2 regions of the Klebsiella sp. Sb-30 genome follow, and region 1 is predicted to be linked to the other one. Evidence: predicted binding sites of a transcription regulator. Region 1 holds the regulator's gene; the other holds the start of a gene.
The links. The regulator PurR, encoded in region 1, represses purine synthesis genes. The targets are predictions, from matches to a motif close to CANGCAAACGTTTGCNTG.
Positions count from the first base shown of each region.

Region 2: AC236I_RS25095 (NCS2 family permease) is a predicted target of PurR. The motif match lies at 1,308-1,325, and genes of this name have one in related genera.

Region 1 is NZ_CM172749.1:2,376,741-2,379,882, reverse strand. It holds gene AC236I_RS11140 (MFS transporter) at 1-788, opposite strand, end outside; gene cydH (cytochrome bd-I oxidase subunit CydH) at 952-1,041, opposite strand; gene purR (HTH-type transcriptional repressor PurR) at 1,338-2,363, shown strand; gene punR (DNA-binding transcriptional activator PunR) at 2,382-3,142, opposite strand, start outside.
Region 2 is NZ_CM172749.1:5,371,606-5,374,747, forward strand. It holds gene phoU (phosphate signaling complex protein PhoU) at 1-528, shown strand, start outside; gene yieH (6-phosphogluconate phosphatase) at 626-1,291, opposite strand; gene AC236I_RS25095 (NCS2 family permease) at 1,460-2,797, shown strand; gene AC236I_RS25100 (NADPH-dependent FMN reductase) at 2,844-3,142, opposite strand, start outside.

The DNA.
Region 1 (3,142 bases):
CGGTCGGCGAATTTACCGCCGAGGTAGTTACCCAGCGAAAAGCCGACGCCAATCAACACCAGCATGGCGGTGACGAACAGCGGCGAGGCGTGCGTAATGGTGTGCAGCACCGGTGAAATATAGGTATAGAGGGTAAACATCGCGCCGGCCCCCAGCACGGTGGTCAGCAATGCGGAGAGCACCTGCGGACGAACCAGCACGGAGAGTTCCTGCTTTACGTTCGGACGCTCGCCAGCGCTGCCTTTGGGCAACGAAAACCACAGGCTGACCATCGCCACCAGCCCCAGACCTGCCGTCGCGAGGAACGACATCCGCCAGCCGATGGTCTCGCCAAGCCATGTCGCCGCCGGAACGCCGCCAATGTTAGCGATGGTTAACCCCATGAACATGGTCGCCACCGCACTGGCCTGTTTGTGTTTTGGCACCACGCTCGCCGCCACCACCGAACCGAGGCCGAAGAAAGCGCCGTGGTTAAGGCTGGTGATAATGCGCGAAATCAACAGCGTGGTGTAATCCGGCGCCATTGAGGAGAGGACGTTACCCAGCGTAAAGATCGCCATCAGAAAAATCAGCGCATTTCTGCGCGCGCGATGAGAGAGCAGCAAAGTCATCAGCGGCGCCCCGACCATCACGCCGATCGCATAAGCGCTGATCAGCATTCCCGCCGCCGGAATTGACACGTCGACGCCTTTGGCAATTACCGGCAGCAGCCCCATCGGGGAAAACTCCGTGGTGCCAATACCAAACGCGCCTATCGCCAGCGCTAACAAGGGAAAGTTGATTTTCATTCAATGACTCCAGCAGACCGCCATCGGCGACGGTATCTCATCAGAAGTCAAAAGCATGACATCAATCACAAAAAAACAAAAGTAAACGAAATGGCAAAAGATTTTTGCGAAATTGATAATAATGGCGGGATGTCGGGGGAAAGAGGCCTCTCCCCCGGATAAATCAGTGCAGCACCGCTGTCAGGCCGGCGGCCACGATGAGACCCAGGACAATAATCGTTGTCGTCAGCGAAAACTTTAAATCTGTATCCATCAATTTTTCCCCCCAGTTATCCCCACATGAAAAGTGAGCTTGCTCATTTTTGCACAATATAGCGCAAAAATCTTCCATGTTTTAGGGTGATGCACATTTTTGCTCTTCCCCTTTGCCGCAAGATCGGACAAAATCCCACGCTAATTTGAAAGCGTATCGGCCATTGACCCCTTCCTGTCGTTCTGTGTCGTTTTCCCGACGTGATGCAATGTTGAAAATTGTATTCAGGGTGTGTATAGGCAAACGTTTACGTATCGATAATCAGACGATCAGGTCAAGGTCTGGAGTGAGAAGTAATGGCAACAATTAAAGATGTAGCGAAGCGCGCAAACGTTTCCACTACAACAGTGTCACATGTAATTAACAAAACCCGTTTCGTGGCGGAAGAAACCCGCAACGCCGTGTGGGCGGCGATCAAAGAGCTGCACTACTCCCCCAGTGCCGTTGCTCGCAGCCTGAAGGTTAATCACACCAAATCGATTGGCCTGCTGGCCACCAGCAGCGAAGCGGCCTATTTCGCTGAGATTATTGAAGCCGTAGAAAAGAGCTGTTTCCAGAAAGGCTATACCCTGATTCTGGGCAATGCGTGGAACGATCTCGAAAAACAGCAGGCCTACCTGTCGATGATGGCGCAAAAGCGCGTCGACGGCCTGCTGGTTATGTGTTCTGAATATCCGGAATCGGTGCTCAGCATGCTGGAAGAGTACCGCCATATTCCGATGGTGGTAATGGACTGGGGTGAATCCAAAGCCGACTTCACCGATTCGGTCATCGATAACGCCTTCGAAGGCGGCTATATGGCCGGTCGCTATCTGGTGGAACGCGGCCACCGTGAAATCGGCGTGATCCCGGGTCCGCTGGAGCGTAATACCGGCGCCGGCCGCCTGGCGGGCTTTATGAAAGCCATGGAAGAAGCGCAGATCGCCGTTCCGGAAAGCTGGATTGTTCAGGGCGACTTCGAGCCTGAATCCGGCTACCGCGCCATGCAGCAGATCCTCAGCCAGCAGCATCGCCCGACGGCGGTCTTCTGCGGCGGCGACATCATGGCGATGGGCGCAATCTGTGCTGCGGATGAGATGGGACTGCGCGTGCCGCAGGACATTTCGCTGATCGGGTATGATAACGTGCGTAACGCCCGCTATTTCAGCCCGGCGCTGACCACCATCCACCAGCCGAAAGATTCGCTGGGGGAAGCGGCCTTCAATATGCTGATGGATCGTATCGTCAACAAGCGTGAAGAGTCGCAATCTATTGAGGTTCACCCGCGGCTGGTAGAGCGTCGCTCCGTCGTAGACGGCCCGTTCGTCGATTATCGTCGCTGATCGCCCGTGCGGCGCCGGTTACTCCGGCGCCCGCAGCCACTCCCGGTTCAACGTTTCGCTGTCCCCCAGATAATCCAACAGCCACGACAGCGCCGGTGACGTGTCGCTCTGCTGCCAGGTCAGGCAGCACGCGGCGTCCGGGAACGGGTTTTCCAGCGCCAGCGCGGTCCATTCACCGCGGTCAATCCAGGGGCGGGCAAAATGGCTCGGCACCATTCCTACGCACAATCCCGCCGAGAGGCAGGTAGCTGATGATTCCCAGTCCGGCACCACTACCCTTTTCTGGTTGTCCAGTAGCCAGGTCGTGCGTTTCGGTAACGAACGGGAAGTGTCCTCCCGGACCAGCGACGGCCAGTTGCGCAACACATCATCGCTCAGTGGCCCGTTCATCTGCGCCAGCGGGTGATGGCTGGCCACTACGCAATGCCAGCTCAGCATCCCCATATCGCGAAAGGCGTAGCGCCCCCCGACCGGAATCGAACGCGTTGCCCCGATAGCCAGTTCCACGCGCCCGTCGGCCAGCGCGTCCCAGACGCCGTTGAAGACCTCCTGAAAAACAATCAGCTCGACATCGGGAAAGTGACGATAAAAATCGACAATCATCTGACGCATACGGGCCGGTTTAACAATGTCGTCTACGGCTATCGACAGCTGGCCGCGCCAGCCGTTGGCTATCTGCTGACACTGCTGGCGAGTGATCTGCATTTTTTTGATAACAGATCGTCCTTCCTGTAAAAACCAGAGCCCGGCGGGGGTCAATTCGACATCGCGATGGCGGC
Region 2 (3,142 bases), 2.4 Mb from region 1:
GCCATTGATGAAGCCTGCGTGCGCATCATCGCCAAGCGTCAGCCAACCGCCAGCGATCTGCGTTTAGTCATGGCGATTATCAAGACTATCGCCGAGCTGGAACGTATCGGTGATGTGGCGGATAAAATTTGCCGCACCGCGCTGGAGAAGTTCTCCCAGCAGCACCAGCCGCTGCTGGTGAGCCTGGAATCACTGGGGCGTCATACCGTGCAGATGCTGCATGACGTGCTGGATGCCTTCGCTCGCATGGATCTCGACGAAGCGGTGCGTATCTATCGCGAAGATAAGAAGGTGGATCAGGAATATGAGGGCATCGTGCGTCAGCTGATGACCTATATGATGGAAGATTCACGTACGATTCCAAGCGTGCTGACCGCGCTGTTCTGCGCCCGTTCAATCGAGCGTATCGGCGACCGCTGCCAGAATATTTGCGAATATATTTTCTACTTCGTCAAAGGTCAGGATTTCCGCCACGTTGGCGGCGACGAGCTGGATAAGCTGCTGGCGGGTAAAGATCCGAAAGAGTGATCCGCCGTAAAATACCCGCAGGCGCTACGCTTACCGGGTCGACAAAACCCCGGATCCTGGAGGCCGGATACGCGCTCGCGCTATCCGGCTTTTTTCATTAACGCGTAATATGCCATCCACGGGCTTTCCACAGCGCAGGCAGCTGTGCCAAATCAGTAAAGGTCGTCACTTTTGGATGATCGATCGGTTTGTTGTGCGGATCGGCGCAGAAGTAAAACACCTCCATTCCTGCCTCAATCCCGGACTGAGCGCCTGCACTGGAATCATCCACCAGAATGCAGTTTTCGACGTTAACGTTCATCGTCTTTGCTGCATGGAACATCAGTGCCGGATCGGGTTTCCAGCGCTGAATATCGTAACCGCTGTACAGTCGGTCGGGAAAATGGCGCAACATGCCGGTTCTTCCCAGCGAGTGCTGCATTTTACTGACCGGGCCGTTAGAGACCACGCACATCGGCACGCTGATCGTATCCAGCAGCGTTTCCGCTCCGGCAATCGCTTCCAGTTCAGAATCAAACAGGCGTGCGACTTCGGCACGGTAGAGAGGTTCGAGCTCTGGTTTTTGTAGATTAACGCCGTGCTCCTGGTTGATGGTATCAATGATTTCGTAGAGCTTTACGCCTTTGAAACGCTTAAAAATCTCGTCTAAATCCAGCGTAATGCCGAACGCTTTGAACATGTGAACATAGGCGCGGGAACAGATCACTTCGCTGTCGACCAGCGTGCCGTCGCAGTCGAAAAACAGGGCTTCTATTTGGGACATGCCGTTTCCATTTTAACAAGTTAACGTTTTCGTCCTGCCTATTCACAAGACGCAATCGTTGCCGTATAAGCAAATTCAATGAAAAAAATTACCATACAACTGCCCCCGGTGTCGCATTTTGGTATAGGATAGCGACGAATTTTCCCTCCTTTTGTTCGGAAACCGATAATGAGTCAACAACAAACCAGCCAGTCTTCTGGCCAGGGTCTGCTGGAGCGCGTATTCAAACTACGTGAACACGGCACGACGGCACGTACCGAAGCGATAGCAGGTTTCACCACCTTTTTGACAATGGTCTACATTGTTTTCGTTAACCCACAAATTCTTGGCGTAGCGGGTATGGATACCAGCGCTGTCTTTGTGACGACCTGTCTGATCGCCGCCTTCGGTAGTATTTTGATGGGGCTGTTTGCTAACCTGCCGGTTGCGCTGGCGCCGGCAATGGGGCTGAATGCCTTCTTCGCCTTTGTCGTCGTCCAGGCGATGGGGCTGCCGTGGCAGGTGGGGATGGGCGCTATCTTCTGGGGCGCCGTTGGTCTGCTGCTGCTGACTATTTTCCGCGTACGTTACTGGATGATTGCCAATATTCCCGTCAGCCTGCGGGTGGGGATCACCAGCGGTATCGGGTTGTTTATCGGCATGATGGGGCTGAAAAATGCCGGCGTGATTGTCGCAAACAAAGACACGCTGGTGAGCATCGGTAACCTGACCTCCCACAGCGTGCTGCTGGGGATTCTCGGCTTCTTTATTATCGCTATTCTCGCCTCCCGTAACATTCATGCTGCGGTGCTGGTCTCCATCATCGTCACGACGCTGCTGGGCTGGATTCTGGGTGATGTCCACTACACCGGTATTGTTTCCGCTCCGCCGAGCATTACGTCGGTGATTGGCCATGTTGATTTGGCTGGCTCATTTAATCTCGGTCTGGCGGGTATCATCTTCTCCTTTATGCTGGTGAACCTGTTCGACTCCTCCGGAACCTTGATCGGCGTGACTGATAAAGCCGGTCTGGCCGATGAAAAAGGCAAATTCCCGCGGATGAAACAGGCGCTGTTTGTCGACAGTATCTCATCGGTGGCCGGTTCCTTTATCGGCACCTCTTCTGTGACCGCCTATATCGAATCCTCCTCCGGTGTTTCCGTGGGCGGGCGTACCGGTCTGACGGCGGTGGTCGTGGGGATTCTGTTCCTGCTGGTTATCTTCCTGTCGCCGCTGGCGGGCATGGTGCCGGCGTATGCCGCAGCAGGTGCGCTGATCTATGTGGGCGTACTGATGACATCCAGCCTGTCGCGCGTGAAGTGGGACGACCTGACGGAAGCGGTGCCGGCCTTTGTGACCGCCGTGATGATGCCGTTCAGCTTCTCAATTACCGAAGGGATTGCGTTAGGCTTTATCTCTTACTGCGTGATGAAGATTGGTACCGGTCGTCTGCGCGATCTCAGCCCGTGCGTGATTATCGTCTCGCTGCTGTTCGTGCTGAAAATCGTGTTTATCGACGCGCACTAAGCGTCGAGCATAATAAGAAAGCCCGGCAGCGCTGCCGGGCTTTTTTTTACGCTTTCACTCGCTGAATATACTCGGCAAAGGCGCTCAGCTGTCCACTCAGATGGTCGAGTGTGCTCTGATCGACCACCTCTCCCGACTGCGGATCGACCTTGTTCTGAATCACGCCGCCCATAAACTCAGGCTTGTTCATCACCATCGCATCGAGGAACACCAGAATTTGACGCAGGTGATACTGGCAGCGTGCGCCGCCAATTGCGCCCATGGAGCTGGTTTGAATCAGGACCGGTTTCCCGGACAGCGGTTGTTCAGGCAGGCGCGACAGCCAGTCAATCGCGTTTTTCAGGC